2 linked regions of the Pseudoxanthobacter soli DSM 19599 genome follow. The protein of the gene in region 1 interacts with the protein of each later gene in a pairwise test. Links are inferred from orthologs where the notes say so. Each region holds a gene or a part of one and is shown on either strand. Other genes may lie near its edges.

Region 1 (2,851 bases):
CATGTAGGCGGCGAGCTTGGCGTCGATTTCAGCAGCCGGGATGACGACCGCGAGTTCGCGCTTCAGGCCGTCGGACAAGGTCTCGGTGACGTTCATGGGTTCGTATTCTTCTCGATGGAGCGTCCGCTGCGGGCGCTCGTGGTTCGATCTGGCCGCGGTTCTATCCGGAGCATCCCGCGTCCCGCCGGGCGGCAGGTCGCTCCGAAATCGACGGCCCGTGCATGGTCGTCAGCCCGGACAGGCCGGACGGACGGGACTGCGCGCGACGCCGCGACCGCGGACCGGCCGCAAGCGGCCCCGGTTCGCCCGCCGCGATACCGCCCCTTGCACAGGAAGGCAACACTTCTTCGCGTTCCGACCGCTCCGCCGGTGCAGGAAACCGCTCCGGCTTGCCGGTTTTCCCACCCGCTCAGGGGGATCGCCGTGGCTGGCGACAACGTGACCGGCAGATGGGAACAGGGCCGACACGATGCAAGCGGAACGGAGCAGCGCAGACGCGGAGGACGGCGGATGCTGCCGCCGAAGGCAGGTGGTGCGGGCGGAGGGACTCGAACCCCCAAAGCTTGCGCCACTGGAACCTAAATCCAGCGTGTCTACCAGTTCCACCACGCCCGCTCACGACACCCGACGCGGCGTCCCGCGTCCTTTCGAAGGACGCAAGACGGGCCGGCGGGTGCGATGCAGGCCGTCTCATATCATCGCCACCGCCCGCCCGGAAGCCCCGAGCGGCGATGCCCCGCGCGGGATGAGCGGTCAACTGGCATCGGCCGCGAGCGCGCGCAGCACATCGCGCAGCGCGGGCGCGAGATCCTCGGCGATAAGCCCGATGCCCGCCCGCTCGCCCGCCGCACCGTGCGCCCAGACGCCCATGGCGGCGGCCTCGAAGCCCGGCATCCCCTCGGCGACGAGGCCGCCGATGATGCCCGACAGCACGTCGCCGGACCCCGCCGTCGCCAGCCACGGCGGGGCATTGTCGTTGATCGCCGTGCGGCCGTCCGGGGCAGCGATCACCGTGTCGGCGCCCTTCAGCACCACCACGGCGCCGGAGCGCGCGGCCGCCTGCCGCGCACGGTCGGTCTTCGGCAGGCCGGCCGCGGCGATGTCGGGAAAGAGCCGTGCGAACTCGCCGTCGTGCGGCGTCATGACCACCGGATGGGACCGGCCCGCGATGCGGGCGAACAGCCCGGCCGGGTCGTCGCGGTGGCTGGTCAGGGCATCGGCATCGAGCACGACGGCACGGGGACCGTCGAGCACGGTAGCCACACGCGCGACGGTCTCCGGCCCGGTTCCCAGCCCCGGGCCGATGACGACCGCGTTGAGGCGATGGTCCGCCAGCAGGCCGGCGAGGCCCTCGGCGCCGTCGACGCTGCGCACCATCACGGCGGTGAGGTGGCTGGCATTGACGATGAGCGCGTCCGGCGGCGAGGCGACGGTGACGAGACCCGCGCCGATCCTGAGCGCCGCACCGGCCGCGAGCCGCGCCGCGCCCGTCGTCGCCACCGGGCCGGAAACGACGACAGCATGGCCGCGCACATATTTGTGACCGGAAACCGCGGGCGGATGCCAATGCTCGCGCCACAGCCCCGGGGCGTTGAGAAAGCAGCGGGCGCCGATCGTCGTCAGCACGTCCGGCTGGATGCCGATGTCGGCCACCCGCACGCGGCCGGCATATTCGCGCCCCGGCAGCAGGAAATGGCCGGGCTTGCGGCGGAAGAAGGTCACCGTCACGTCCGCCTTCACCGCGACACCCATCACGGCGCCGGTCTCGCCGTTGATGCCGCTCGGCAGGTCGACAGCGACGACCTCTCCCCGGCCGGCATTGATCGCCGCCACCGCCTCGGCCGCTTCTCCGTCCAAAGGCCGGGCGAGGCCGGCGCCGAACAGCGCATCCACCACCACGTCGGCCGCGGCGACCGCCGCCTTGTCGAGCGGCTCGATCGGCAGGCGCTGGCGCCATCGGGCGGCGGCGTCCGCGGCATCGCCCTTCAGCCGGTCGGCCTCGCCCACCAGCATCAGCCGCACCGGGTAGCCGCGCCCGGCGAGCACCCGGGCGGCGACGAAGCCGTCGCCGCCATTGTTGCCCGGGCCGCAGACGACGACGATGCGGTGTCCGAGGGGATGGCGCGTCGCCACGGCATCGGCGACCGCGAGCCCCGCCCGATCCATGAGCACGGCGCCAGGCGTTCCCGCCGCGATCGTCAGGCGGTCGGCCTCGCCCATCTCGGATGGCGTGAGCAATTCCAGCATGTTCACCTCAGGCCTATTTTTGCGGCAGATCGCCCATTTTGTAGCCATTCTTCGATGCGGTGGCGGCGCGTTAACGCTGTTGCGAGCGGCGTTGCCCGTTTCTGCGGCGCTTCGCGACCGCCGACGAACCGCGGCACGGCATAGGGAACGGAGCCCCGCCGGACGACGCGGTTCCGACATGGCACGGACCATGCATCAAAGCGGCGCGAACGGCGATACGGAACTTCGTCTCGATCGATCGGGCGGGGTTGTCCTGTGCGGACGGCATGACGGGGCGCACCCGCCCAGGTTGTCCTTGCGGAGGCTTTCCGGCCTGCCTGGCGGCACGGGGACGCATTGCGCGGCCCCGCCGTTTGGCGGATTGCGTTTGAGACAGGATTGGCATCCGCCGGTCCGGTGCCTGGAGTTGAGGGTCTGCGGCCTCCGCAGGTCCGCTGAGATTGCCGCAAAGAGGGAGGCGATGAAGAAGATCGAAGCGATCATCAAACCCTTCAAGCTCGACGAAGTGAAGGAGGCGCTGCAGGAAGTCGGCCTGCAGGGCATCACCGTCACGGAAGCCAAAGGCTTCGGTCGGCAGAAGGGACATACCGAGCTCTATCGCGGC
Region 2 (7,623 bases), on another replicon or contig:
TGAGCGGCTGGGTGGTGATGACGACGATGAGACGCCTGCGCGTGGCCAAAGAAGCCGAACCATAGGCGAATTGATCGTCGAGGTTCTCGGCCTGCATGGACCTCTTGAAAGCAAGGGCGTTCTGGAGCTTGTCCGAGACCGTCAGGATACCACGGCGAACACGATATCAACGACACTGTCGCGCTTGAAAGACAGCGGTCAAGTTCTCCTTGATGGGCGTATGTGGTCCTTGGCTCAAAAAGAAGAAGCCTCCCCGGACGGCAATCCGAAGGAGGCCATTGAACCCGGCGAAAACGAAGTTTCGCCGGTAAGCGCTGATGCCCCGGACGAGGGGGTGTTCAGTTGACTTCTGCAGCTGAGCAGCACACCCGGTGGTGTAGTCACTGGGGGAAATGAGGATTTATGGACCCTCCACCACTATACCTCCCGGCTGCACTCGGACCTAGGCCGATGTAGTCGGCAGCGCCCGCGAGGGGTGCACGATTAAGCCGGGGACGCCCGACTTAATCACCTACCCTTAAGGTGAAAGCCCTCCGAGGAATCGAAGTATTATAACTTGAGGCAACTCTCTGAACTCTACCACCTCAGAAGTGCCTGTCTCCACGGAACTCAATCCCCCTTCCAAAAGGGTGGGGAATATAAAGACCGTCGCCTACGCCACCAGCTACCAACTGGATGGCGTAGGCATTATTTTATATAGGATTGACAGTGCGTTGTCAAAGACGGATGCGGGCGGAAAGTCTGGCTATTCGGGTCTGATCAGGCCGTCAGTCAAGACAGATATCCTTCGCGCCAGCTGCTCAAGTCACTGGAACGCAGACGCGGCGTTGAATTTACCAGCCGCCCGGAGCGAACATGACCGCGATCACGATCTACGGCATCAAGAACTGCGACACCATGAAGAAGGCCCGCGCCTGGCTCGACGGCCACGGCATCGCTTATGCCTTCCACGACTACAAGGCCGCCGGCATCGACCGCGACAGGCTTGCGAACTGGGCGAGGGCGGTCGGCTGGGAGACCCTCCTCAACAAGGCCGGCACCACCTTCCGCAAGCTGCCGGACGCCGACCGCGCCGACCTCACCGAAGACAAGGCCATCGCCCTGATGCTCGCCCACCCCTCGATGATCAAACGCCCCGTCCTCGAATCCGGCCCCACCCTCCTCGTCGGCTTCAAGCCGGCGGAGTACGAGAAGGAGTTGGGGTGAGGGGGCGCCGTTGAGAGCAGCGCATCGTGGAGGCCTGCCGGATGACAGCTTTTCCGCCGCGCGCTTGCATTTTGCACGCAAAAGTTGCTATTCTCGATGGCGAACGATCCGAAAGCCATCCTGAGGAGGGGCATCATGCGCGGTATGGCGGCTGTGATGACGGTGATGGGTTTGACGGCCTGTGCGCCCGAGAAGCCAGTCGAGAAGCCTCAGGCGCCAACACCCATCGCCAGTATCGCGCCGGAAAAACGGGACCTGCCGCGCTTCGAAGCGCCCGCCTGTAAGCGGATCGCGCAGCATGCGGAGAGTTTTGGCGAAGAGCGCACCACCAGAACCACGCAATATTTTACCCCGGTGTTTCCTGCAGGACCGGATGGTGGTCTGCGACCTGAGGATCGCGACAACTGCCTGAAGATGGAGGGTAGCTGCATCGTCGGCAATAAATTGTACAACGCCGGTGGTCCGTCGGGCCGTGTTTACGATCTTACGCAAATTCCGACCGTCTTCGGCCAAGGCAGCGGAAAGAATGCGTTCAACGCGACAAACGCGCTCTTTCCATGTGTGACGGTTGCGGCCGATCCGGCTGAGTACAAGACTGGGACTGTCATCTACATTCCCGCGTTCCGCGGAAAGCTCTGCCCCCAGAACGGCCAGCCGGTGGATGGCTGCTTCGTTGTCGGAGACGTCGGTTCCAAAATCCGCGGTCCCGGACGCTTTGACATCTTCACCGGAGATTGTGCGCGATATGACGGCAGCAGACACGTCTGCCGCGATCCTGGTACGGCTTCTTTCAATGTCCCGTCGGGGACGCCGTTCCGGGTCATCCCTCGTGACGACAAATTGGCCGTCGACCTTCGGGCCGAAGTCGATGCTTTCGTCGAGAACGGGTGGAAGTGATTTTCAGGCAGACGACAGGCGCGGCAGAATAGACGGCTTTCGTCCGCAAGCCGGCACGCCAATCACTCTCGACCAAGAAAAATGGTGCCGGTTGAGGGGATTGAACCCCCGACCTTCGGTTTACAAAACCGCTGCTCTACCGCTGAGCTAAACCGGCCCTTCGGTGCCGGATCCGCGGGCGCGGATTCCGGTGCCTGTTTCCGGGTTGGTTATCATGTCTCGCGCGGGCTTGCATCCGCCAAGGCGTCGCGCCGCGTGGTTTCCACGACCTGTTGAAGCGCGCGGGCCGGCGGCTCGCCGACCGGGCTTATCGGCGCGCACGAAGTGCTGAGGCCCGCGAAGAACGCGCCCGGTCCTTCCGGTGCACCGATCCCGGCGCAACGCCGCCATCCCCTCGCATCGTTCGCCAGAGGCTGCAACGCGCGACGCGGCGTCTCTCCCGGCGGACACGGCGCCTCTCTCGCGGGTGCGCCAGCGAACGCAGGCGGACGGAACCGGAGCGTTCAGGCGCGGTTCATTTCGTCAGGGCCACCATCGGCCCCGATCCTAGCGCCCGTGCGCCGGGATCGCCCGTCCGGATCGCAACGACCCGGGCGGCGACGTGACGAAACCGATTGAACCGCAGCGCCTGCCGTCCGCCGGATGCATCCGCGCGGCCGAAGGCGCGTCGGGCAAACCCCGATGCAAGCCGCCCGGAGCAAGCCGCCCGGATGCGTTCGCGAGGATGGAACGATGACAGTCGCCATGATGATGCGGCGGGGTGTCCTGCGGAGAGGCAGCCCGCATCCGAACGTCCTCCGGCGCGGGGCGCTCGCCGCCGCGCTCTGCGCGGCCCTCGGCGCCGCGGTCGCCACCGGTCCCGCCGAAGCGGCGATCCCGGCCGGTCCCGCGGTCGCAGCGGCGCTTTCCGGCGCTGCCGTCCCGCCGTCCGGGTCCGCCGGAGCGACCGCCTCTGGGCTTTCGGATCGTGCCGCGGCCGTTCCCGTGCAGTGGGGACCCGGCTGGCGCGGCCCCGGCCCGGGGCCCGGCTGGCGCGGCGGTCCCGGCTGGCGAGGCCCCGGTTGGGGCGGGCCTGGCTGGCGTGGCCCCGGTTGGGGTGGTCCTGGCTGGGGTGGTCCTGGCTGGCGCGGCCCGGGTTGGCGCGGCCCCGGCTGGGGTTGGCGGGGGCCGGGCTGGGCGGGCCCCGGCTGGGGCGGCCCCGGGTTCGGATGGGGCGTCGGCGTCGCGGTGCCGCCGATCGTCGTGGCCCCGGCCCCGCCGCCCGTGGTGGTCGCGCCGCCGGCCTACGCCGCGCCGCAGCCGTGGACGCCGGCCTGGTACAGCTACTGTTCCGCGCGCTATCGCAGCTTCAACCCGAACACCGGAACCTTCACCAGCTATTCGGGGCAGCAGCTTTTCTGCCGCTGATCGCCGGGGCCCGGCGCACGCGCGGGCCTCGCCCGCCTCCCAACGGGACACGCAAGAGCGCGGGCAGGGCGCCGATCATCGCGCCTTGCCCGTCGCACCATAACCGTGGCATCGGCGTTGAATGGCCGGCCCGCTCCGAACGGGGCGCGCGGGCGGGAGAACGGCGAGCCTCGTCCGTTCGCCGCATCGCCGGGGCCGGTCGAGCGGGCTGCTTGTGTCTGTCGCCGCGCCGGTCCGCGCGTCTCAGCCGCCCGCGAGCCGGCGGCGCATCACGTAAAGCGCGATCGCCGCGGCGTTGGAGACGTTGAGCGAGGCGAACGGGCCGGGCGCCTCCAGCCGGGCCACCGCGTCGGTCGCCGTCTTGACGGCGCCGCGCAGGCCCTTGCCTTCCGACCCCAGCACCAGCGCCACCTTGTCGCCGACCGGCACGGATTCGAGGTCGTGCTCGGCCTCGCTGTCGAGGCCGATGATGGTGAAGCCCTCGTCCTTCAGGTCGCGCAGCGTGCGCGGCAGGTTCGGCACCGAGGCGTGGGGCAGAAGGTCGACGGCGCCCGAGGCCGCCTTGGCCAGCACGCCGCTTTCCTGCGGGGAATGGCGGCTCGTGGTGAACAGCGCGGAGGCGCCGAGCGCCACGGCCGAGCGCATGATGGCACCGACATTGTGCGGGTCCGTCACCTGGTCGAGCGCCAGCACCAGCCGCGCCGTGCCGAGGTCGCCCACCTCGGCCGGGGCCAGAGGCTCGGTGACGAGGGCGATGCCCTGGTGGACCGCGTCGGCCGGCACCATCTCGGCCACCACCTTCGGGTCCGCGACCTCCGGGGCGACGGGCAGGTCGATGCCGGCCTCGGAAAGCCGCGCCAGTGCGTTGTGGGTCGCGACCAGCCGGTGCTTGATGCGGGCCGGGTTGGCGAGCGCGGCCGCGACCGCGTGCACGCCATAGATCACGATGCGGTTCTCGCCCGGGCTCCAGTGGCTGCGCGTCGACGACGTGCGCCGCGGCGGGCGGCGCTCGGTCCTGCGGTCGTCCGGCTTGCGGTCCGGTCTTCTCGGCGTGTCGGCGGTCATCGGCGCACTCGGGGTCGTGGAACTCGGGGTGGTGGAACGCGGGGCGGTGGAACCGCGTCTCAAAGGGGGCTGACGGGCTTATTGGCACGGCGGCGGCGGCGGGGCAATGCGGCGGCATCGAAGCCGGCATGCGTGCCCCGCGGGGGCGAAGCCCGCATCGAAGGCTTGCGTCCGGCCCGCCGACGCCCGATCATGACAATCGCACGACAACGGGAGGCGCTCTTGAGCGAAGCACCGGGAACCGGGGATGACGCCGATCCGTCCGGCGTCGCGGCAGGCCGGACGGGCGCCGGGTCGCGCACCGCGCGGGTGCCCAAGATAGCCCAGAGTCAGATCGCCCAGAGTCAGACCGCGCAGAGCCCCGTCACTCAGGCCCAGATCGCCCAGCCTCACGCCGGCGCTGCCGGCCAGCCGCCCTTGCAGGCGGAGACGGCGGCGAACGCCCGGACCGTGATCGCCTTCGACCGCCGCGAACTCGATGCCATCCTGCGCATCTACGGGCGGATGGTGGCGGCCGGGGAGTGGCGCGACTACGCCATCGACTTCCGCGCCGACGAGGCGGTGTTCTCGATCTTCCGCCGCACCAGCGAGATGCCGCTCTATCGCATCGTCAAGAATCCGAAGCTCGCCCGCAAGCAGGGCGCCTATTCGGTGATGGCGCCGGGCGGCATGATCCTGAAGCGCGGCCAGGACCTCGCCCGCGTGCTGAGCGTGCTCGAACCGAAGCGCACGCTGCACCTCGTCGGCGGCTGATTTAGAGCATATCCCGTTCAGATTGAACCGATCTGAACGATAAGGATGTGCTCAAGCTTTTGAATCTGGAGCGATTTCTTGTCGATCTGATGATTCCATCAGATCGGAAAGCGCTCTAGCTCGGCGGCTGATCCCGCCCGGGCTCAGGCTGCGGCGGGATAGACGCGGAAGGCGTTCAGCACCAGCCCGACATCGGCGCCGGCCGTCACCTCGACGCTCGCCGGCACGGCGAACTCGACGCGCTGGTGCCCGGCACCGACTTCGGCCTCCACCAGCCGATGGCCGGCCGTGCGCCGGACGGCGATGACGCGGGCCGCGATGCCACGGCCGGGCGCGGCGATCTCGACGTCCACCGGGCGGGCGAACACGTCGGCGCGTCCGTCCTTCTCACCCGTCAGGTCGAGATCGAGCGGCTGGCCGGCGAGGGTGCCCCTGCCGCCGCGGATCTCGACTTCGAGATGCACGGATTCGCCGATGAAATCGAACACGAACGGCGTCGCCGGGCGGTCGTAGATGTCGTCGGGCGTGCCGACCTGCTCGATGCGGCCGGCGCGCATCACCACGATGCGGTCGGCGAGTTCCATCGCCTCCTCCTGGTCGTGGGTCACGAACAGGGTGGTGTGGCCGGTGCGGGCGTGGATTTCCTTCAGCCAGCGGCGCAGGTCCTTGCGCACCTTGGCGTCGAGCGCGCCGAACGGCTCGTCGAGCAGCAGCACCCGGGGCTCGATGGCGAGCGCTCGGGCGAGCGCCACGCGCTGGCGCTGGCCGCCTGAAAGCTGGGTCGGGTAGCGCTTCTCCAGCCCGGAAAGCTGAACGAGATCGATCAGCTTCAGCACCCGCTCGCGGATGTCCTTCTTGGAGGGCCGCGTCGCGGCGGGCCGCACCGTCAGGCCGAAGGCGACGTTGTCGAACACCGTCATGTGCTTGAACAGCGCATAGTGCTGGAACACGAAGCCGATATTGCGCTCCTGCACGCTGAGGTGCGAGGCGTCCTCGCCGCCGAACATGACGCGGCCGCCGGTCGGGAATTCCAGCCCGGCGACGATGCGCAGCAGCGTGGTCTTGCCGGAACCGGACGGCCCGAGCAGCGCGACGAGCTCGCCGCCCGGCACGTCGAGGTCGATGCCGTGCAGCGCGGGCGTGGTGTCGAACGACTTGGTGACGTTCTCGACGTGCACGTCGATCGGCACGGCATGGATCGGGGAAGGTTCGGTCGGCAAGAGGTGGTCGCTCCCGGAATGTCGGCTCGCCCCGGCGGCGCGGTCGGCGAGGCTGGCATCGTGAATGACGCGCTGATCCATGCTCGAATGCCCTCGGCGCGGGTTCAGGTCAATGGCGGCGGGTGGAATTGGCGATGCCGTCCGAATAGTGCCACTCCAGCAGCGTCTTGGCGACGAGGGTGACGAGGGCGAGCAGAGCCAGCAGCGAGGCGACGGCGAAGGCGCCGACGAAATTATATTCGTTGTAGAGGATCTCGACATGCAGCGGCATGGTGTTGGTCAGGCCGCGGATGTGGCCGGAGACCACCGAGACCGCGCCGAACTCGCCCATGGCGCGGGCGTTGCAGAGCAGCACGCCGTAGAGCAGGCCCCATTTCACGTTCGGCAGCGTCACCCGGAAGAACGTCGCCCAGGGGCCGGCGCCGAGCGACAGTGCCGCCTCCTCCTCCAGCGTGCCCTGTTCCTGCATCAGCGGGATCAGCTCGCGCGCGACGAACGGCAGCGTCACGAACATGGTGGCGAGCACGATGCCCGGCACCGCGAAGATGATCTCGATGCCGTGATCGCGCAGCCACGGCCCGAGCAGGCTCTGCGCGCCGAACAGCAGCACGTAGACGAGGCCCGAGATGACGGGCGAGACCGAGAACGGCAGGTCGATCAGCGTGGTCAGCAGGCTCTTGCCGGGAAATTCGAACTTGGCGACGGCCCAGGCGGCGGCAAGGCCGAACACCATGTTGCACGGCACCGATATCGCGGCCACCAGCAGCGTCAGCCGGATCGCGGCGAGCGCGTCCGGCTCCGCCAGCGCCTCGAAATAGGTTTCCGCACCCTTGGAGAACGCCTCCGAGAACACCACCGCCAGCGGCAGCACCAGGATCAGCAGCAGGAACGCCAGCGCGGCGAGCACGAGCGCGACGCGCACCCAGGGCGCCTCGGTCACGGCGGAGCGGGCGCGGGCACGGGCGGCGGCGGGTGCGGCGGAAAGGGCGGCGTCGGTCATGCGGGTCGGTCCGAGGCGTCGGTACGGGTGGCGGCGGAAAGGACGGCGGCGGTCCTGCGGGAAGCGGCGTGCCTC

The links. The genes of interacting proteins can lie anywhere in the genome.
Region 2: the proteins of BUF17_RS18745 (region 1) and BUF17_RS07820 interact in binary tests that used the Escherichia coli proteins (3 or more experiments, as listed by UniProt). The link is inferred for Pseudoxanthobacter soli DSM 19599 from one-to-one orthologs.

What each region holds. Positions count from the first base shown.
Region 1 is NZ_FRXO01000010.1:82,230-85,080, reverse strand. It holds BUF17_RS18745 (NAD(P)H-hydrate dehydratase), read right to left. Parts: upstream 2,248-2,851; coding sequence 754-2,247; downstream 1-753. Other genes in the region: BUF17_RS18740 (P-II family nitrogen regulator), read left to right, coding at 2,708-2,851; tig (trigger factor), read right to left, coding at 1-96. UniProt on the Escherichia coli protein: Bifunctional enzyme that catalyzes the epimerization of the S- and R-forms of NAD(P)HX and the dehydration of the S-form of NAD(P)HX at the expense of ADP, which is converted to AMP.
Region 2 is NZ_FRXO01000003.1:35,331-42,953, reverse strand. Bases 2,665-5,420 are described here. They hold BUF17_RS07820 (TrmH family RNA methyltransferase), read right to left. Parts: upstream 4,576-5,420; coding sequence 3,754-4,575; downstream 2,665-3,753. Other genes in these bases: BUF17_RS23205 (DUF2794 domain-containing protein), read left to right, coding at 4,993-5,328; BUF17_RS23080 (BA14K family protein), read left to right, coding at 2,836-3,510. Also shown: BUF17_RS22525 (hypothetical protein), read left to right, coding at 1-346; BUF17_RS07840 (ArsC family reductase), read left to right, coding at 856-1,206; BUF17_RS07835 (3D domain-containing protein), read left to right, coding at 1,303-2,103; BUF17_RS07810 (sulfate/molybdate ABC transporter ATP-binding protein), read right to left, coding at 5,472-6,512; sulfate ABC transporter permease subunit CysW, read right to left, coding at 6,658-7,548; sulfate ABC transporter permease subunit CysT, read right to left, coding at 7,622-7,623. UniProt on the Escherichia coli protein: Specifically methylates the ribose of guanosine 2251 in 23S rRNA.